DNA from 4 places in the Neobacillus sp. Fa239 genome. Region 2 is predicted to be linked to each of the others. Evidence: a T-box and tRNA genes for the amino acid it is inferred to sense, from the RefSeq annotation. Region 2 holds a T-box; the other regions hold tRNA genes.
The links. The T-box of region 2 lies ahead of tyrS (tyrosine--tRNA ligase). A T-box ahead of a tRNA ligase gene usually reads a tRNA of that ligase, here a tRNA-Tyr.
Positions count from the first base shown of each region.

Region 1: it encodes a tRNA-Tyr, which carries the amino acid that the T-box ahead of tyrS (tyrosine--tRNA ligase) is inferred to sense. The anticodon was not compared.
Region 3: it encodes a tRNA-Tyr, which carries the amino acid that the T-box ahead of tyrS (tyrosine--tRNA ligase) is inferred to sense. The anticodon was not compared.
Region 4: it encodes a tRNA-Tyr, which carries the amino acid that the T-box ahead of tyrS (tyrosine--tRNA ligase) is inferred to sense. The anticodon was not compared.

Region 1 is NZ_AP041611.1:765,980-770,976, forward strand. Features, by position in the region: rRNA gene ACZ5XR_RS03550 (23S ribosomal RNA) at 1-828, shown strand, start outside; rRNA gene rrf (5S ribosomal RNA) at 958-1,074, shown strand; tRNA gene ACZ5XR_RS03560 (tRNA-Asn) at 1,089-1,163, shown strand; tRNA gene ACZ5XR_RS03565 (tRNA-Ser) at 1,171-1,262, shown strand; tRNA gene ACZ5XR_RS03570 (tRNA-Glu) at 1,279-1,353, shown strand; tRNA gene ACZ5XR_RS03575 (tRNA-Val) at 1,393-1,468, shown strand; tRNA gene ACZ5XR_RS03580 (tRNA-Met) at 1,478-1,551, shown strand; tRNA gene ACZ5XR_RS03585 (tRNA-Asp) at 1,555-1,631, shown strand; tRNA gene ACZ5XR_RS03590 (tRNA-Phe) at 1,638-1,713, shown strand; tRNA gene ACZ5XR_RS03595 (tRNA-Thr) at 1,731-1,803, shown strand; tRNA gene ACZ5XR_RS03600 (tRNA-Tyr) at 1,836-1,920, shown strand; tRNA gene ACZ5XR_RS03605 (tRNA-Trp) at 1,960-2,033, shown strand; tRNA gene ACZ5XR_RS03610 (tRNA-His) at 2,049-2,124, shown strand; tRNA gene ACZ5XR_RS03615 (tRNA-Gln) at 2,163-2,237, shown strand; tRNA gene ACZ5XR_RS03620 (tRNA-Gly) at 2,242-2,316, shown strand; tRNA gene ACZ5XR_RS03625 (tRNA-Cys) at 2,325-2,398, shown strand; tRNA gene ACZ5XR_RS03630 (tRNA-Leu) at 2,445-2,530, shown strand; tRNA gene ACZ5XR_RS03635 (tRNA-Leu) at 2,554-2,634, shown strand; gene ACZ5XR_RS03640 (hypothetical protein) at 2,759-2,956, shown strand; gene ACZ5XR_RS03645 (hypothetical protein) at 3,175-3,702, shown strand; gene ACZ5XR_RS03650 (alpha/beta hydrolase) at 3,959-4,903, shown strand.
Region 2 is NZ_AP041611.1:4,391,644-4,396,640, reverse strand. Features, by position in the region: gene ACZ5XR_RS21755 (transglycosylase domain-containing protein) at 1-1,935, opposite strand, end outside; T-box leader at 2,083-2,295, shown strand; gene tyrS (tyrosine--tRNA ligase) at 2,338-3,594, shown strand; gene ACZ5XR_RS21745 (hypothetical protein) at 3,944-4,231, shown strand; gene ACZ5XR_RS21740 (GerAB/ArcD/ProY family transporter) at 4,228-4,997, opposite strand, start outside.
Region 3 is NZ_AP041611.1:3,588,088-3,593,084, reverse strand. Features, by position in the region: rRNA gene ACZ5XR_RS17495 (23S ribosomal RNA) at 1-1,802, shown strand, start outside; rRNA gene rrf (5S ribosomal RNA) at 1,932-2,048, shown strand; tRNA gene ACZ5XR_RS17485 (tRNA-Val) at 2,058-2,133, shown strand; tRNA gene ACZ5XR_RS17480 (tRNA-Leu) at 2,172-2,253, shown strand; tRNA gene ACZ5XR_RS17475 (tRNA-Gly) at 2,270-2,344, shown strand; tRNA gene ACZ5XR_RS17470 (tRNA-Leu) at 2,350-2,435, shown strand; tRNA gene ACZ5XR_RS17465 (tRNA-Pro) at 2,450-2,526, shown strand; tRNA gene ACZ5XR_RS17460 (tRNA-Ala) at 2,547-2,622, shown strand; tRNA gene ACZ5XR_RS17455 (tRNA-Met) at 2,650-2,726, shown strand; tRNA gene ACZ5XR_RS17450 (tRNA-Ser) at 2,745-2,837, shown strand; tRNA gene ACZ5XR_RS17445 (tRNA-Tyr) at 2,859-2,943, shown strand; tRNA gene ACZ5XR_RS17440 (tRNA-Trp) at 2,947-3,020, shown strand; tRNA gene ACZ5XR_RS17435 (tRNA-Leu) at 3,036-3,117, shown strand; gene ACZ5XR_RS17430 (helix-turn-helix domain-containing protein) at 3,601-4,997, shown strand, end outside.
Region 4 is NZ_AP041611.1:5,057,272-5,062,268, reverse strand. Features, by position in the region: tRNA gene ACZ5XR_RS25035 (tRNA-Leu) at 1-42, shown strand, start outside; tRNA gene ACZ5XR_RS25030 (tRNA-Gly) at 78-152, shown strand; tRNA gene ACZ5XR_RS25025 (tRNA-Leu) at 158-246, shown strand; tRNA gene ACZ5XR_RS25020 (tRNA-Arg) at 284-360, shown strand; tRNA gene ACZ5XR_RS25015 (tRNA-Pro) at 369-445, shown strand; tRNA gene ACZ5XR_RS25010 (tRNA-Ala) at 470-542, shown strand; tRNA gene ACZ5XR_RS25005 (tRNA-Met) at 561-634, shown strand; tRNA gene ACZ5XR_RS25000 (tRNA-Ile) at 649-722, shown strand; tRNA gene ACZ5XR_RS24995 (tRNA-Ser) at 731-823, shown strand; tRNA gene ACZ5XR_RS24990 (tRNA-Met) at 1,004-1,077, shown strand; tRNA gene ACZ5XR_RS24985 (tRNA-Asp) at 1,081-1,157, shown strand; tRNA gene ACZ5XR_RS24980 (tRNA-Phe) at 1,164-1,239, shown strand; tRNA gene ACZ5XR_RS24975 (tRNA-Tyr) at 1,270-1,354, shown strand; tRNA gene ACZ5XR_RS24970 (tRNA-His) at 1,360-1,435, shown strand; tRNA gene ACZ5XR_RS24965 (tRNA-Gln) at 1,450-1,524, shown strand; tRNA gene ACZ5XR_RS24960 (tRNA-Gly) at 1,542-1,615, shown strand; tRNA gene ACZ5XR_RS24955 (tRNA-Ile) at 1,622-1,695, shown strand; tRNA gene ACZ5XR_RS24950 (tRNA-Asn) at 1,716-1,790, shown strand; tRNA gene ACZ5XR_RS24945 (tRNA-Arg) at 1,796-1,869, shown strand; gene ACZ5XR_RS24940 (YecA family protein) at 2,554-3,417, opposite strand; gene ACZ5XR_RS24935 (hypothetical protein) at 3,618-3,923, shown strand; gene ACZ5XR_RS24930 (VOC family protein) at 3,993-4,880, shown strand; partial or broken gene ACZ5XR_RS24925 (carbohydrate ABC transporter permease) at 4,931-4,997, opposite strand, start outside.

The DNA of each region.
Region 1 (4,997 bases), 2.1 Mb from region 2:
CTTTACTGTAGCCTGATATTGAATTTTGGTACAGCTTGTACAGGATAGGTAGGAGCCTGAGAAACCGGAGCGCCAGCTTCGGTGGAGGCGTCGGTGGGATACTACCCTGGCTGTATTGAAATTCTAACCCGCACCCCTCATCGGGGTGGGAGACAGTGTCAGGTGGGCAGTTTGACTGGGGCGGTCGCCTCCTAAAGAGTAACGGAGGCGCCCAAAGGTTCCCTCAGAATGGTTGGAAATCATTCGCAGAGTGTAAAGGCATAAGGGAGCTTGACTGCGAGACCTACAAGTCGAGCAGGGACGAAAGTCGGGCTTAGTGATCCGGTGGTTCCGCATGGAAGGGCCATCGCTCAACGGATAAAAGCTACCCTGGGGATAACAGGCTTATCTCCCCCAAGAGTCCACATCGACGGGGAGGTTTGGCACCTCGATGTCGGCTCATCGCATCCTGGGGCTGTAGTCGGTCCCAAGGGTTGGGCTGTTCGCCCATTAAAGCGGTACGCGAGCTGGGTTCAGAACGTCGTGAGACAGTTCGGTCCCTATCCGTCGTGGGCGCAGGAAATTTGAGAGGAGCTGTCCTTAGTACGAGAGGACCGGGATGGACGCACCGCTGGTGTACCAGTTGTCTTGCCAAAGGCATCGCTGGGTAGCTATGTGCGGACGGGATAAGTGCTGAAAGCATCTAAGCATGAAGCCCCCCTCAAGATGAGATTTCCCATAGCGTCAAGCTAGTAAGATCCCTGAAAGATGATCAGGTTGATAGGTCAGAGGTGGAAGCGTGGCAACATGTGGAGCTGACTGATACTAATCGATCGAGGACTTAACCAATTTTAAGATTACCTCATTTTTACGAAAACTTCTTCTGCATTATCTAGTTTTGAGGGAATGAAATTTTTATAAATTTCCTCTTGAAAAAATCTAAAAAGACATTATAATAAAATAGTGTCTGATAAATAGTCTGGTAATAATGGCGAGAAGGTCACACCCGTTCCCATCCCGAACACGGAAGTTAAGCTTCTCAGCGCCGATGGTAGTTGGGGGCTGTCCCCCTGTGAGAGTAGGACGTTGCCAGGCTGTTATATCATTATTCCGCAGTAGCTCAGTGGTAGAGCTATCGGCTGTTAACCGATCGGTCGTAGGTTCGAGTCCTACCTGCGGAGCCATTATTATGGAGAGCTGTCCGAGTGGCCGAAGGAGCACGATTGGAAATCGTGTAGGCGGGTAACCCTGTCTCAAGGGTTCAAATCCCTTGCTCTCCGCCATAATACTTTTATTTTTGGCCCCTTGGTCAAGCGGTTAAGACACCGCCCTTTCACGGCGGTAACACGGGTTCGAATCCCGTAGGGGTCACCAAAGTTTTTTCGCGTCAGGGAAAATAACTTTCATTATAATGGAGGATTAGCTCAGCTGGGAGAGCATCTGCCTTACAAGCAGAGGGTCGGCGGTTCGATCCCGTCATCCTCCACCATAATATTGTCGCGGGGTGGAGCAGTCCGGTAGCTCGTCGGGCTCATAACCCGAAGGTCGCAGGTTCAAATCCTGTCCCCGCAATTCGGTCTGGTAGTTCAGTTGGTTAGAATGCCTGCCTGTCACGCAGGAGGTCGCGGGTTCGAGTCCCGTCCAGACCGCCATATGTTGGCTCAGTAGCTCAGTCGGTAGAGCAAAGGACTGAAAATCCTTGTGTCGGCGGTTCGATTCCGTCCTGAGCCACCATTTAGATTAAAAGATACGCCGATGTAGCTCAATTGGTAGAGCAACTGAATCGTAATCAGTAGGTTGGGGGTTCGATTCCTCTCGTCGGCACCTTAAGCTGACAAATTCAGTTAATATTATGTGGAGGGGTAGCGAAGTGGCTAAACGCGGCGGACTGTAAATCCGCTCCCTCGGGGTTCGGCGGTTCGAATCCGTCCCCCTCCACCAAATTTTTTTCGCACAAGTGAAAATAACTTTTCATAACATAGGGGTATAGTTTAAAGGTAGAACGAAGGTCTCCAAAACCTTTGGTGTGGGTTCGATTCCTACTACCCCTGCCAATTGATTTTATTGTGGCGATTGTGGCGAAGTGGTTAACGCATCGGATTGTGGTTCCGACATTCGTGGGTTCGATTCCCATCAGTCGCCCCATTAAAAGTATTGAATATTTCAATAAATTGTATTATTATTGGGCTATAGCCAAGCGGTAAGGCATCGCACTTTGACTGCGACATGCGTTGGTTCAAATCCAGCTAGCCCAGCCAATTTGCGGAAGTAGTTCAGTGGTAGAACACCACCTTGCCAAGGTGGGGGTCGCGGGTTCGAATCCCGTCTTCCGCTCCATAAAATACGGCGGCATAGCCAAGTGGTAAGGCAGAGGTCTGCAAAACCTTTACCACCGGTTCGAATCCGGTTGCCGCCTCCAATTAAATAAATGTTGGGTTTTGGATTAGAACAGGTAATTAGATTTCGCCGGGGTGGCGGAACTGGCAGGCGCACAGGACTTAAAATCCTGCGGTAGGTGACTACCGTACCGGTTCGATTCCGGTCCTCGGCATTATTTATTTAAAATTTTATTACGCCGGTGTGGCGGAATTGGCAGACGCGCACGACTCAAAATCGTGTTCCTCTGGAGTGTCGGTTCGACCCCGACCACCGGTATCTTTAGATTTAGATAAACTAAATTTAAACGCTGTAAAGCACTCACAAATGTTGTTAAATCAATGTTTGTGAGTGCTTTTTTCGTTATTGAACCAGAATGTGTAGTTAAAGAGTTTCTTTTTAATTGGAAAAGAAAATGAAGAAGTTGCCGATATTGTCGCCTATGAAGCCTATTGGCGACAATACAGAAGAGAAAGCAACCAAAAGTGTCGCCAGTGTTAGGCTACAAGCTTCAGACTACAAATCAGAGAAGGAAGGAGTCTACGCTAGCAAAAAATGCTCAAAAAGAAGAATAGATAACTTAGAAGAATTCTTCATATAAAAATCACAAAAGATCGTTAACAAAATTAAGTTTCATGGCCTGAAATATCATTGCTCACAAGATTTAAATCCCGTAAATTTGATTTCTTCATATATTATTTTTACAAATAATCACATAAAATGTACGGATTAACTATATAAATTGTCCCTATCAAATAGAACACTTTTTGCATTTAATATATGGAATGATAGATTACATTTTGAAAGGAGGTGAATTCGATGCCTTCACTTACAACAGGTCCGTTTTTGGTACCAAATAAAACGAGCAGTGGAAATCCTATTAACCATGTATTTATTTCCCTTACGAATCTTAGCAGAACAGCTTTAACAGTATATGTAGAGATCCATCAAGCTTTAATTGTATCCGACCCAAATGGCTCCAATTTTCCATCTTCAGAAATGACAGCTCTTCTACCATCCGTTCCAATCACACTTGCACCAAGTTCAGCAGTCATGTTCTCTCAAAAAATCGAACAATCCACTCCTCCAACAGAAGCTGATTCAACAGACGATTCAACAGACGATTCTACTAAAGACGCTGCTACTCAATCAAACCCACAAATCTTGGTAGTTACAATTAGTGGTGATGTAACAAAACCTGGTGATTTAATTCAAGTCAGTGTAACAGGCGGTTTTTCATCCGATGGATTTTCACTTGAAGATGCAGTACCAATGATTAGCTTCCGCCATGCTGATTTAGAACACGTTCACCCTTTTGGCAGCCGCTCACCTCGTCGATACTACTAGGATCCCCTTAATTAGCTGGAAATGATGTTGAAGAAGCGTTATGGGCATTAATTGACACTCAGAAAACCTTTAGACCGTTTCTTTTTTAAGACGGTCTTTTTTGGGACAAGTATAAAGTAAAAATCCGAAATGATACTCTTACAGGCACCACTTTAAATTTTATTTTAGCTGAAATATATCCAACTTCAATTTAATAAACTGTATTAGATGTATAGCCCATGCACTTACCTTAATCTATCGCTAGATTTTAAAAGGAGTGGTCGGTCTGGTCATTCTATCTTCGTTTTCATTCTTAACCAATGATTCTACTGAAATTTATGCATGTAAGTGGGCATCAGAAAAGGAGGAAGCACCGCGTGCCATTGTGCAAATCGCCCACGGTATGGCAGAGCATATTCAGAGATACGAATCATTTGCTAATGAGCTGTTTTTTCATAAAATCCATGTTTACGGTAATGATCATCGGGGGCATGGAAGAACGGGGGAACTGAATAATAGTCCGGGCTATTTTGCGGCTGAACAAGGGTTTGAGAAAGCAGTAGAGGACTTAATTCAGTTGACAACGATTATTAAGAAGGAAAACCCTGATGTTCCCATCATTCTTTTTGGTCATAGTATGGGATCATTTTTAGCAAGAAGATATATTCAGTTATCAGGGGAGGTGTTAAAGGGTGTTATTCTTTCAGGAACAGGTGGGGATCCTGGATGGATGGGGAAGCTGGGAAGAATCATTGCGAAGCGTGAAATGATTAATAAAGGAGCAAAGACATCAAGCCCGTTGATGAACAAATTAACGTTTGGCAGTTATAATAAAGGGTTTCGTCCATATCGTACCGAATTTGATTGGTTGAGCAGGGATGAAGCGGAAGTAGATAAATATATCGAGGACCCATTTTGTGGAGCCGTTTTTACTTCCGGATTTTTCAATGACCTCCTCGAAGGTCTTGAAATTATCAACCATCCTTCCAATATAGCCGCTATTCCTTTGAATCTTCCAATCTACTTAATTTCTGGAAGCAAGGACCCGGTTGGAGGTAAAACAAAGGGTGTTATAAAAACCTATCAGGCTTTTGTAAAGGCTGGAATTACAGATGTAACCTATAAATTTTATCAAGATGCCCGCCATGAAATATTGAATGAAATAAATAGGGCCGAAGTGGTGACGGACATTCTTAACTGGATCAATTTTCACATAAAATAACAAGGTATAAAGGAGAGCTGGAAGAAAATCAACCAGCTCTAAATTAATGATGAGAGTAAACCCACCTAGGTAAAGCAAGTGAGGATTTCGACAA
Region 2 (4,997 bases):
CTTTCCTGCCCAATCCGTACTAAACTTAAGTCTGGAATTAATTCCGGCGGCTGTCCCCATCCGAATAACATCGCGCATCATATCTAATGTTAGATAAGCTGTTTGTGGTGTAAAAACGTTAACAGGCTTTGTTTGATGCTGATAAATAACTTTTCCATGTTTATCGGCAATTTTATCAATTAAATAAGCATCAATAAATTTCCCGCCATTGGCGAATGTAGTAAATGCATTCGTATTCTCTTCAACGGTAACGCCATCTTTCATAGAGCCAATCGCGGTTGCCAGGTTGGTATAATCCTCGTTGCGAAGAGAGGTAAAGCCCATTTTTTCTAAATATTTTGCCGGGCGGTAATTGATGATTTCACTGTATAGCTTTACAGCAGGGACATTGTATGACCAAGCAAGGGCGTATCTTGCAGAGACCAAACCGCTATACCTTAAATCATAGTTATGCGGCCATGGACTGTTGCTTGCTGGATTAAGTTTTAAGGCAACATCGGGTAAAGTAGTGCCAGGAGCAGCTTTTCCCATTTCAATTGCCGGACCGTAAACAAGGAGCGGCTTCATAGTTGAGCCGTTTTGCCTGATTGAACTTGTTGCATGATTAAGCTGTTGTTTTTTATAATTTCGTCCGCCGACAAAGCTTAAGATCTTACCGGTCTTATTTTCAATCAGCATGGCTCCTACTTCCACAGGCTCCATGACTGTTTTCATTTTACCAGTATCGGGATCCTTTTTTTCCTGCGGTTTATCCGGACCATAATAAGGATAATGATCCTTTGCCTTCTGCATGGCATCATAAATGTTTTTGTTGATGGTTGTATGAATTTCGTATCCATTTTGGTGCAGGTCATGGGCAGCTAATGTTTGGTATTTGTAAACAAGATTTTTATCCTTTTTTAATACAGCTTCGCTGTACCCATCTTTTTTCGCCAAGATTCCGGCGATAATATCAATGGAGCGCTTTTCAATTTCAGCTGTAAGCCAAGGGTATTTTTCCGTAGGACTTGGTTTTGGCGGGATAAAATCCTTCGTAATGTTATAGGACGAAGCTTCTGCATATTGCTTGTGATTTATGTAACCGCCATCATACATCCGTTTTAAAACTGTTTTCATCCGGTTCAGCCCAGGCTGCAAATTGCTTTTTACTTTCCCATCTCTCGTAAATGGAGTATATCCAAAGGGGCTTTGTGGCAATCCTGCAATAAAGGCTGCTTCCGGCAGCGTTAACTGACTTGCATTCTTTCCAAAGATCCCTTTTGCCGCGGCTTGAACGCCGGCGATATTCCGACCTGAGGAATTTCTGCCGAATGTGGAGACATTTAAGTAGGCTTCAAGAATTTGATTTTTGGTGAAAAATTTCTCTACTCGAAGTGCAAGTAATATTTCATTTGCTTTCCGCTGGAAAGAAACTTCATTTGTTAAAATCTGATTCTTTATTAGCTGCTGGGTAAGAGTGCTTCCTCCAGATTGAACAGAAGAGTTCGTGACTTCCTGAAAAAGTGCCCGTAGAACCGCTTTGGGGACAACACCATTATGTTGGTAAAAATATTGGTCCTCTGTTGCGACCACCGCTTTTTTTAAATAATCCGAAACTTGATTAAGGCTGACTTCCTCACGTTCAAGATCGGATCTAAGTTTTCCGATGTATACATTATCTGCAAAATAGAGGTCAGAGGTTTCATTATAATTATAAATGTCTTTCTTTAAACTGTTATAAGACCGGACAGGCTCATCTTTAACCAGTGAGGCAAAATAGCCTGCACCAACGCCTGTCGCAAAAGAGCCGCCAAGAATGAGAACGGTAAGAAAAAGAAGTAAAAGATTCCAAAAAACTCCATAAGTGATCCTGGCACTTTTCACGGTCTTTTTATGTGTTATCAAATTAAGTAAGGACTTTAATTTTTCTTTCCAAGCATGTAGCTTATCCTTCATTAATAGCATCACCTCGACTAAAATCACCTAATTATAGCATATCCCTCTTTGAAAAAATGACAATCTTCTACATTTATCTTAATTTTCCAATTTGGGTTTGACAGATACTATGTAAATGTGGTAAAAGTAGCTATAACAAATTTATATTTTATAGCTGTGAACGGAATCAATTGTAGAACTTCTATCCCTGTTTAAAGAGAGTCAGCGGATGGTGTAAGCTGACACAAATAGAAGATCGAATTACATCCGGGAGCTTTCTCTGTGAACTTTGAGTAACAGAGAACGGTCAAACCGTTAACTTTTCGAGTTGGAGGAAATTTTCCTCAAGCTGGGTGGTACCGCGATCATTTCGTCCCTGCAATATTTGCAGGGACGTTTTATTATTTTATTGGAGGTTTTTTTATGAATTTATTGCAGGATTTAGCTTGGAGAGGGATTATTTATCAGCAGACCGATGAAGAGGGATTAAAGGATGTTTTAGCAAGTGAAACGATTTCATTATATTGCGGAGTAGACCCGACTGCAGACAGCATGCACATCGGACACTTACTTCCTTTTTTAACCTTAAGAAGATTTCAAAATGCAGGACATCGGCCGATTGTTCTGGTTGGGGGAGCTACAGGTTTAATTGGCGACCCAAGCGGTAAAAGTGAGGAGCGAAAGTTATTAACATTGGATACCGTTCAGGAAAATGTTGCTGGAATCAAGAAGCAATTAGAATCGATCTTTGAGTTTTCCGGTGAAAATGGTGCAATTATGGTCAATAACTATGATTGGGCAGGTTCTATGGATATTGTTTCATTCCTGCGTGATATCGGCAAGCATATTGGTGTTAACTATATGCTTGCCAAGGATACAATCGCCTCCCGTCTCGAAACAGGTATTTCCTTTACGGAATTTACTTACACGATTCTACAGGCGATGGATTTCAATCATTTATATGAGCATCACAATTGTAAATTACAAATCGGCGGCAGTGATCAGTGGGGGAATATTACCTCAGGGCTTGAATTAATTCGTAAAATGCAGCCAGAAGGCTCAAAAGCATTTGGTTTGACGATCCCGCTCGTGACAAAAGCGGACGGAACCAAATTTGGAAAAACTGAAGGCGGGGCAGTTTGGCTGGATCCAGAAAAGACAACGCCTTACGAATTCTACCAATTCTGGATTAACACGGCGGATGCGGATGTTGTCAAATACTTGAAATTCTTCACTTTCCTTTCACATGAAGAGATTGAACTGCTGGAAAAAGCGGTGGAAGAAGAACCACATATACGGAAGGCGCAAAAGGCATTAGCAGAGGAAATGACCCGTCTTATTCATGGCGAGGATTCATTACAGCAAGCAATTAAAATTTCACAGGCATTATTTAGCGGCGATGTTAAAGATCTTACGGCTGCCGAAATTAAGCAAGGATTTAAAGATGTTCCTTCTTTTGATGCATCAAAATTTGAAGGGAATCTTGTTGATTTATTGGTTACCGCAGGCATTTCTCCATCCAAACGCCAAGCGCGTGAAGATATTACAAATGGAGCCGTCTCCATTAACGGGGAACGCATCACAGACAATGCCTATACCTTAACCGAAAGCGATCGAATTGAAGGGCAATACACAATTATCAGAAGAGGGAAAAAGAAGTATTCTTTAATTAATTTTTAAGCTGTGTTAAAGGTGAATGTTGATTTTTTATAGCTGTTGATTGGAGCATAGGGCCCTCTCCTCCTCGAAAATGCTAACGCATTTTCTTCGTGCGGTGAATATTCGAGGAAGCTTATTCAATGTCCTGCAGGATGAAGAGGTCACGGGAGACCCCGCAGGCGCCTAAAGCGCCGAGGAGGCTCCCGGACCTCCCTGCGGAAAGCGAGCGCTCGGAGAGGAAATCAACAACCAAGTTTAAAATACCCTCTACCAATAAAAAACTCCAAAACCAATTGGTCTTGGAGTTTTTTTATAAATGGAAACCAGTCCAAGCCCTTTTTCATACACATGAATAAAGGAGGCGATTGCTGTGAAAGACAAGCAGACTGTCAACCTTGTCGACATGGAAGCGAAATACGGTGCAGATCTTGCAAAAGAAATTGAAAATCACATAAGCTACTGTGATAAATGCGGTATAGATTTTAAACTTGTCGTCATTGAAAATCTCAGTTTTACTTCAACAATTGCTTTTGTAACCCATGCTTTCGCTTATTTGTATGAGGTGTCATTATTGAGAAAGACCATAAGCAATAAAAACTTCGTTGGATTCAACGAAGTTATAAAGCTAGTAGAAATAATGAGCAGCTTAAAAGCCTAACCAGGCTTTTTTTTATTTCTAAAATAGGCAATGAGAAATAAAAGTATAGGAATAATAATTTCTACTGTCCAATATAAATAACCTATTTTAAACCCTTCTTGAAAGTGCTCGGCAGAATTTGATGCTATCGCCATAGAAGCAAATAAAATAACTAATCCTATTGGAAAAATAACATTACTTTGAACCTTAAGTCGAAATACATCTGCAACGGCAGTTACAGCAGCATAAAAGAAGATGGTAATTTTTAAAAAACCTCCTATGACAAGTTGGAGCATAAAAAATACATCAAATCTAAAAAAAACAATTTTCCTAATCGTGGAAAACAGAGGGAATGGGGAGCGGACAAAAGCATCCACCCCAAGAGAAGCAATATTAATGATTGTGACAATGACTAAATCGATCCCACTCAAAAGAATCGCGGAAAGGCAAACATTTTTTGCTTTTTTGGACTCATTTATCTGAGGAAGTATCATAGAAAATACAATCATTTCACCAAATGGATATAGGATAGATTGATTTAAAGATGTTTTTAACACTGGTGTATAGCCGTCTTCTAGAATTGGCTCTAGATTTTCTAAATGGATTATTCCGGAAAATAATATTAAGAAAAAAGCGAGAATGGACATTAAAAAAACTACTATAAAAAAAATCTCACTCACTCTGCCCAATACTTCAAGACCTTTATGGAGTGCATAGATACAGATTAGAATCATTAACATATTTATAACAATTAGGGGTGTATTTGTATAAATAGTTGTCGTTAATA
Region 3 (4,997 bases), 800 kb from region 2:
GTGCGTAATAGCTCACTGGTCGAGTGACTCTGCGCCGAAAATGTACCGGGGCTAAACGTATCACCGAAGCTGTGGATTGACACCATTAGGTGTCAGTGGTAGGAGAGCGTTCTAAGGGCGTTGAAGCCAGACTGTAAGGACTGGTGGAGCGCTTAGAAGTGAGAATGCCGGTATGAGTAGCGAAAGATGAGTGAGAATCTCATCCACCGAATGCCTAAGGTTTCCTGAGGAAGGCTCGTCCGCTCAGGGTTAGTCGGGACCTAAGCCGAGGCCGAAAGGCGTAGGCGATGGACAACAGGTTGATATTCCTGTACCACCTCTTTATCGTTTGAGCAACGGGGGGACGCAGGAGGATAGGGTAATCGCACTGCTGGATATGTGCGTGTAAGCAGTTAGGCTGGTGAATAGGAAAATCCGTTCACCGTGAAGGCTGAGCTGTGATGCCGAGGGAAATAGAGTACCGAAGTTCCTGATTCCACACTGCCAAGAAAAGCCTCTAGCGATGATATTAGGTGCCCGTACCGCAAACCGACACAGGTAGGCGAGGAGAGAATCCTAAGGTGAGCGAGAGAACTCTCGTTAAGGAACTCGGCAAAATGACCCCGTAACTTCGGGAGAAGGGGTGCTCATTGAGGTGAATAGCCTCGATGAGCCGCAGTGAATAGGCCCAGGCGACTGTTTAGCAAAAACACAGGTCTCTGCGAAGCCGCAAGGCGAAGTATAGGGGCTGACGCCTGCCCGGTGCTGGAAGGTTAAGAGGAGGGGTTAGCGTAAGCGAAGCTCTGAATCGAAGCCCCAGTAAACGGCGGCCGTAACTATAACGGTCCTAAGGTAGCGAAATTCCTTGTCGGGTAAGTTCCGACCCGCACGAAAGGCGTAACGATCTGGGCACTGTCTCAACGAGAGACTCGGTGAAATTATAGTACCTGTGAAGATGCAGGTTACCCGCGACAGGACGGAAAGACCCCATGGAGCTTTACTGTAGCCTGATATTGAATTTTGGTACAGCTTGTACAGGATAGGTAGGAGCCTGAGAAACCGGAGCGCCAGCTTCGGTGGAGGCGTCGGTGGGATACTACCCTGGCTGTATTGAAATTCTAACCCGCACCCCTCATCGGGGTGGGAGACAGTGTCAGGTGGGCAGTTTGACTGGGGCGGTCGCCTCCTAAAGAGTAACGGAGGCGCCCAAAGGTTCCCTCAGAATGGTTGGAAATCATTCGCAGAGTGTAAAGGCATAAGGGAGCTTGACTGCGAGACCTACAAGTCGAGCAGGGACGAAAGTCGGGCTTAGTGATCCGGTGGTTCCGCATGGAAGGGCCATCGCTCAACGGATAAAAGCTACCCTGGGGATAACAGGCTTATCTCCCCCAAGAGTCCACATCGACGGGGAGGTTTGGCACCTCGATGTCGGCTCATCGCATCCTGGGGCTGTAGTCGGTCCCAAGGGTTGGGCTGTTCGCCCATTAAAGCGGTACGCGAGCTGGGTTCAGAACGTCGTGAGACAGTTCGGTCCCTATCCGTCGTGGGCGCAGGAAATTTGAGAGGAGCTGTCCTTAGTACGAGAGGACCGGGATGGACGCACCGCTGGTGTACCAGTTGTCTTGCCAAAGGCATCGCTGGGTAGCTATGTGCGGACGGGATAAGTGCTGAAAGCATCTAAGCATGAAGCCCCCCTCAAGATGAGATTTCCCATAGCGTCAAGCTAGTAAGATCCCTGAAAGATGATCAGGTTGATAGGTCAGAGGTGGAAGCGTGGCAACATGTGGAGCTGACTGATACTAATCGATCGAGGACTTAACCAAATAGAAAAGCGGAGGCGACTGTTCAACTTCGAGAGAAGTTAGGAGCCGAAGCTAGACAGATTACCTCGTTTTTACGAAAACTTCTTCTGTATTATCTAGTTTTGAGGGAACGATCTCTCAAGTAAATAGTCTGGCAATAATGGCGAGAAGGTCACACCCGTTCCCATCCCGAACACGGAAGTTAAGCTTCTCAGCGCCGATGGTAGTTGGGGGCTGTCCCCCTGTGAGAGTAGGACGTTGCCAGGCTGTATAAATGGAGGATTAGCTCAGCTGGGAGAGCATCTGCCTTACAAGCAGAGGGTCGGCGGTTCGATCCCGTCATCCTCCACCATAACTTTTTCACTAAAGTGAAAATAATCTTCAATATATGCGGGTGTGGCGGAATTGGCAGACGCACCAGACTTAGGATCTGGCGCCGCAAGGCGTGGGGGTTCGACTCCCTTCACCCGCACTTTTAATTCACATATGCGGAAGTAGTTCAGTGGTAGAACACCACCTTGCCAAGGTGGGGGTCGCGGGTTCGAATCCCGTCTTCCGCTCCATTCTTGCCGGGGTGGCGGAACTGGCAGACGCACAGGACTTAAAATCCTGCGGTAGGTGACTACCGTACCGGTTCGATTCCGGTCCTCGGCACTGGTTTAATTTTTCGGGAAGTAGCTCAGCTTGGTAGAGCACTTGGTTTGGGACCAAGGGGTCGCAGGTTCGAATCCTGTCTTCCCGACCAGCAGTTCTTTTAAAGTAAATGGGGTCTTAGCTCAGCTGGGAGAGCGCCTGCTTTGCACGCAGGAGGTCAGGGGTTCGATCCCCCTAGACTCCACCAACTAAGTTTTGAATCAAATTATGTTATGGCGGTGTAGCTCAGCTGGCTAGAGCGTACGGTTCATACCCGTAAGGTCGGGGGTTCGATCCCCTCCGCCGCTACCAATTAATTTTAAAAATAATGGAGGAATACCCAAGTCCGGCTGAAGGGATCGGTCTTGAAAACCGACAGGCGGGTTAAACCGCGCGGGGGTTCGAATCCCTCTTCCTCCGCCATTATTTTTTTTGTTTATATTTGGAGGGGTAGCGAAGTGGCTAAACGCGGCGGACTGTAAATCCGCTCCCTCAGGGTTCGGCGGTTCGAATCCGTCCCCCTCCACCATTTAGGGGCATAGTTTAAAGGTAGAACTAAGGTCTCCAAAACCTTCAGTGTGGGTTCGATTCCTACTGCCCCTGCCAAGCTATTAATTATTTGCCGGTGTGGCGGAATTGGCAGACGCGCACGACTCAAAATCGTGTTCCTTCTGGAGTGTCGGTTCGACCCCGACCACCGGTATCACTTAAAAGGGTAAAACTTTTAAAGGTCAATGCTTTGAGCAATCAAGGTATTGACCTTTTTTCGTTTTTAGTGTCCTAAAGTGTTTACCAACCGTGTGGACAACAAATTTAGTTTATTCAATATCTTTAAGCCTGTATTTCTTAAAGGGGAATAAAGAAATTGAACAATGCAAGAAAAATGAAAAGGGTAAAAGCAGCACTTGAAGAAAAAACTATAACGGAGTTGTATAATGACTTTCAGTTTAATAATCGTATTAAGAATTTGTCTGAAATGACAATCTTGTTCAATGACCAAAATTTAATTCATTTTTAAGGTTTACTGATAATTTAAATGCTGCTGCATTTGATTAAAAGATAGGGGATCAATATATTATCGCACCTAAATGAAAAGGATTGAGGGATACAGCAACTACGGTTAACGGCTCTAGTCTATTCTTTATGTACTTGGCACATTTTTAATCTAGTCCTAAGGTGGATGTTCATGAACCGGCCAATAAGAGATAATTCTTATCAAATAAGTTTACAAAACATTGAATATTATTCTCCGCATATTTATATAGGAATCGAGATTCTCCTTGTGATAAGGGGAGAAATTGAGGTTACGGTTAATCAACATTCCTGCCATTTAGCTGAAAATGATCTTCTGCTGATTAACGCCAATGATATATGCTCTATTAAGGGGAATAAGGAGAATGTGGTCTTATCGTTACAAATTCCTTTGGATTTAATCGAGCGGCCTTATCCGGATATTCATGCGTGTCGTTTTAACTGCACTTCATCCAAAGAGGATAACGGGCTATATCTGCTTTTTGATCAAATTCGCCAACTAATGGCGAAAATCTTGATTGCCCACTACCAAAAGCAGGATGGAAGTGAAATCGAGATTAACGGACTGATTTTTCAATTAGTTACACTGTTGATTCGAAATTTTAAAACTACGCATCTTGAAAGTAATCAATTCACCGAAATGAAGGATGAAAGAATTAGAGAGATTCTAGCTTTTATCGAAAAAAATTATCGTAAACCGATATCATTGCAGGAAATTGCTAAAGAGCAGTATTTGTCTATTTACTATTTGTCGCGCTATTTCAAGCAGGAAGTTGGGGCTAGTTTCTCCCAATATGTCAAAAATGTCCGTTTGAAATCAGCGATGCATGAGCTCCTTTATACCGGTTATAATATTTCCCAGATTTCGGAGAATTGTGGTTTTCCCAATGTAAAAGCATTTAATATGGCTTTTAAAGAAATGTACCAGCAAACGCCTACTGAATATCGCAGCATGCATAAAGTGGAACCGATGGATGTCGAGGAAGTGAAACATGAAACCGAACAATATACATTATTGCAATCTCCCAACTTTTTAATGGAAATCAGTAAATATATTTCTGGAAATGAGAAGAGCACCACCCCGATGGAACCGGCTGCTTCGGTGGTACATGTGGAATTGCCGCTTGAGCCCATTTTTATCAGAGAAAAAGCCTTAAAGTTACTGGTAATTGGGCAGCTGGAATATGCATTGAATGAAGAAGTGAAGGCGGAATTAAAGTTAATTCAAGAGGAACTTAGATTTGAATATATTTATTTTACGAACCTTTTTTCGGACAGTTTTGCGATGACAACGCCACTCTATCAAATAGGCGGACAATTTTATCAGGTGGATGCCTTATTTAGCCTTTTTCAACAATTAGGATTGGTTCCTTTCATTCGTTTGGAAGTTGAAAAGGAAGTGGCAAGCAGCTCTGATTACCTTAAGAAGCTCGATGAATTTTTACAGCATAGTATTAGTTATTTTGGCAGTAACTTTGTAGGAAAATGGCGATTTGAACTGGTTTTCACGGAATGCGGCGAAACAGCAAAGAGCTTTTATCAAGATTTTTA
Region 4 (4,997 bases), 670 kb from region 2:
GCGCCGCAAGGCGTGGGGGTTCGACTCCCTTCACCCGCACCAATGTCTTTGACATAGCAAAATAACTTATCAAAAATGCGGAAGTAGTTCAGTGGTAGAACACCACCTTGCCAAGGTGGGGGTCGCGGGTTCGAATCCCGTCTTCCGCTCCATATTTGCCGGGGTGGCGGAACTGGCAGACGCACAGGACTTAAAATCCTGCGGTAGGTGACTACCGTACCGGTTCGATTCCGGTCCTCGGCACCAAAGTTTTTTGTGACAGCAAAATAACTTTCAAAATAATGCGCCCGTAGCTCAATTGGATAGAGCGTCTGACTACGGATCAGAAGGTTATGGGTTCGACTCCTTTCGGGCGCGCCATTATTTAACGGGAAGTAGCTCAGCTTGGTAGAGCACTTGGTTTGGGACCAAGGGGTCGCAGGTTCGAATCCTGTCTTCCCGACCAGTCTCAGGATTACAATAACAACATGGGGCCTTAGCTCAGCTGGGAGAGCGCCTGCTTTGCACGCAGGAGGTCAGCGGTTCGATCCCGCTAGGCTCCATTTATTTTTTATGAAATTGGCGGTGTAGCTCAGCTGGCTAGAGCGTACGGTTCATACCCGTAAGGTCGGGGGTTCGATCCCCTCCGCCGCTATAAAAAATATCAATGGACCCTTAGCTCAGCTGGTTAGAGCAGACGGCTCATAACCGTCCGGTCGTAGGTTCGAGTCCTACAGGGTCCATTTTATATGGAGGAATACCCAAGTCCGGCTGAAGGGATCGGTCTTGAAAACCGACAGGCGGGTTAAACCGCGCGGGGGTTCGAATCCCTCTTCCTCCGCCATATTATTTAAACTTCAGCAATGTTAAGTTTCCTTTCTATTATCGCGGGGTGGAGCACGTTCGAATAATCTTCTTCGAATCATCCACAGCGCACCGATTGAACCGCAACTTGAATAAGCTTTCTGAAATCGGGGCGGTCATTAAGCTTGGAGCATAGTCCAAACTTAATATTTTCTATTATCGCGGGGTGGAGCAGTCTGGTAGCTCGTCGGGCTCATAACCCGAAGGTCGCAGGTTCAAATCCTGCCTCCGCAATATGGTCTGGTAGTTCAGTTGGTTAGAATGCCTGCCTGTCACGCAGGAGGTCGCGGGTTCGAGTCCCGTCCAGACCGCCATTTCTTGGCTCAGTAGCTCAGTCGGTAGAGCAAAGGACTGAAAATCCTTGTATCGGCGGTTCGATTCCGTCCTGAGCCACCATTAAAATTTTGTCTTTATTTGCTTAAATGTGGAGGGGTAGCGAAGTGGCTAAACGCGGCGGACTGTAAATCCGCTCCCTCAGGGTTCGGCGGTTCGAATCCGTCCCCCTCCACCATAATGGCGGATGTGGCGAAGTGGTTAACGCATCGGATTGTGGTTCCGACATTCGTGGGTTCAATTCCCATCATCCGCCCCATTTGATTTTAATATTGGGCTATAGCCAAGCGGTAAGGCAACGGACTTTGACTCCGTCATGCGTTGGTTCAAATCCAGCTAGCCCAGCCATTATCTTTTATTATCCTGCGGGTGTAGTTTACTGGTAAAACCTCAGCCTTCCAAGCTGATGTAGTGGGTTCGATTCCCATCACCCGCTCCAAAATGGGGGCCTATAGCTCAGCTGGTTAGAGCGCACGCCTGATAAGCGTGAGGTCGATGGTTCGAGTCCATTTAGGCCCACTATACTAATATATTTTTGTTCCGCAGTAGCTCAGTGGTAGAGCAATCGGCTGTTAACCGATCGGTCGTAGGTTCGAATCCTACCTGCGGAGCCATTCATGCGCCTTTAGCTCAGCTGGATAGAGCATACGCCTTCTAAGCGTACGGTCAGAGGTTCGAATCCTCTAAGGCGCGTCAATGTAAAAGCGATTATTGTTTTGCTCATATTATCTGTCATTTAAAGGTTACCCTGATTGGGTAGCCTCTTTTTATTTCTAAGATACCAATAATTTAATCAAGCATTTTCCTCCTCGCTGCGTTCGAACAAATCCTCAACGCTAATGTATATCCGTTGATATGAATAAGGGGAATTAACATAAAATTTTTATTGTTTAGACTTTGTAATAACTGAATGTTGATTTCACTGTGTTTGAAAAATAAACGGTAAAATTCCGTTTAAATTGGGAAATACCCATATTTCCTTAAAAATAAGGGGAGTTTTTCCGTTTATATGATCCAGATATTTGGATTTTGCCATATTTAGAGCAGTTAATCGGAAAATCTCCGCTTATATCTGCTTCTTATGCTTCCTCTATATATATTAGCCGGAAATTCTCCGCCTATGGATTCTCATACCTACAAGAAAATCAACAATGAATAAAAACAGAGCCATTGTTTAAGGAACAAACGCAAACTTAGATAATTAACACATATGCTAAACGATATGGGGAACAAATCTGGCTCCTGAGAAATTGTCGAAGATGAAGAACTTACTCATAAAGTTAAGCTGGTACATTTTTTGAATTAAAGCTATTGATTTTTTTAATGCACAACCCCTAATAAAAAAGAGCCAAATGGCTCTTTTTTATTTTTTCATCATTACTTACCGCAGCATTTTCTATATTTTCTTCCAGAACCACAAGGACACCGATCATTTCTTCCTACCGTAGGTGTGCCTATTTGTCCCTCTTCCGTAACATTAAAATCAGATGCTGAAGGAGTGAGTCCAGAAGTGCCTGAACCAGGAGTAACAACTTGAACCTGCTGAATTTGTAATACTTTTAGAGTAAGTTCAAGGACAAGTTTTTCTGTCAACGTGCTAAAAGGTGCCTCAGGAGCTGTCACGTTTGGTGAAAAGTCAAGTTCAATGAAGGCAGCTGACACTAACTCACCGAATGGCTGTTCATTGTATTCCACAGTATTTCGGAATAAATATTTATCCAAACGAGGATTTAGGTTGTTTGTTTCACTAAGGAAATTTGCCTCATCACTTGCAGAAATGTCGATAATTGGGGGAGTAGCGAATCTTGTAATTTCTGTAAAACCATTAAAATTAATATCGACAACTCTATCTAGAAGTGCTGTGGTACATCCAGCCCCACCCGTTGTCCCTGATGATGTATATTCAATATTTTTTCGAATATGCCCAGCTATAAATAATTTACCAGCTGTCACTTTAATATGGGGACCACTAGTATCAAATGAAGTCGGAACAAGTTTCACTTGATCCAGAAATACATTTTTTTTCACTCTTTTAATTTCAGTTGCTGCAGGAGTTAGGGTAATAGTCGTCTCTAAAGGAATTTGGATTGTTACCGCTGCCGTTACAACAGGAACCTTAATGGTTGTAAGTCCATCAACATCGAAAAATGCTAAATTTTCAAATGGAGTAAGTGGTGTTGTACCAACCGTACAGGGGCCTGGGGGGTCAATGGGTTGATTTGTTTGATTATTTTTATTCATCTATAAAAAATTCTTCCTTTCTTTTTAATTTTATAAAAGCTCTTACAGGATTAGAGTATTCTGTTTCATGTGAATGAATGTGGACAAGTATAATGGACATTAACATATTTTTATAGAAATGGGCTTGAGTCCATTCATAGGTAATTACATGCCCAAAAATAGGTTCAGAAAGAAGAAATGGGCACGTAGGAGGAGCCTACGTGCCCAAAAGCAGGATCAAGAAGAAGAAATGGACACATAGGAGGAGTCTACGTGCCCAAAAGCAGGATCAAGAGGAAGAAACGGTCACGTGGGAGGAGTCTACGTGCCCAAAAGTAAGTTCAAGAAGAAGAAACGGTCAAGTAGGAGGAGTCTACGTGCCCAAATGTAGGATCAAGAAGAAGAAACAGTCACGTAGAGGAGGTCTACGTGTCCAAAAGCAGGTTGATATAGCCAAAAGTGTCGCCTTTAAAGGTGATAGGCGACAAAACGAAGGAAGAAGAAGATTTCATTCGTCCAGATCGTAATGTATATGCTAGCAGTTAATCGTACATAGTGACAATTAGAACAAGAATAATTTAAAGGAGGAGGCCTACATGCAAAAAATCGTTCCACATTTATGGTATGACAAAGAGGCGAAAGAAGCTGCGTTGTTTTATATCAGTTTATTTGATCAATCTAAGCTAGTAAATGCCACCGTTATTGAAAACACTCCTTCTGGAGATTCAGAATTGGTAAGCTTTGAATTAGCTGGGCTGCAATTCATGGCCATCAGTGCTGGTCCTTACTTCAAATTTAATCCAACGGTTTCCCTGATGGTAGCTTGCTACTCGGTAGAAGAAGTAAACACTAAGTGGAAAGCTTTAATCGAAGGGGGGACTGCATTAATGCCACTTGGTGAATATCCTTTTAGTAAGTGGTATGGCTGGGTTCAGGATCGATTTGGTTTGTCATGGCAATTGATGCTGATCGATGATGGTGAACCTTTTCAAAAAATTATCCCCAACTTCCTGTTCTCTAATGATTCATGTGGGAAAGCGGAAGAAGCAGTAAGTTTCTACACCGAAATATTTGATGATTCAGAGGTAGGAATAATCAGCAAATATGGACCTGGCGAAGCCATGTCATCCAAGGCGAAGGTGAAGTATGCAGCTTTCAAAATCAGTGGTATTCATTTTTCAGCAATGGACCATGGATATGATGTCGATTTTAATTTTAATGAAGCATTTTCATTAATAGTAAACTGTAAAGATCAGGAAGAGATTGATTACTTCTGGGATCGGCTTTCGGCTGTTCCTGAGGCCGAACAATGCGGCTGGGTAAAGGACAAATTCGGGCTTTCCTGGCAGATTGTACCTGATAACATGGATGAGGTTTTGTTTAAGGGTTCAAGAGAAGAAAACCTTAGAGTTTCTCAGGCTCTGTTCAAGATGAAAAAAATTGATATACATGCTTTGGAAAAAGCTCGATTTGGAAAGCTTTAAACAAGACAAATCCCGTTTCAACCTATAATTGAAACGGGATTTTGCTATTATTATTTCATTCCCGAAATGGTAAATCCTTCGATAATATGTTTCTGGAAGATGATGAAAATAATCACG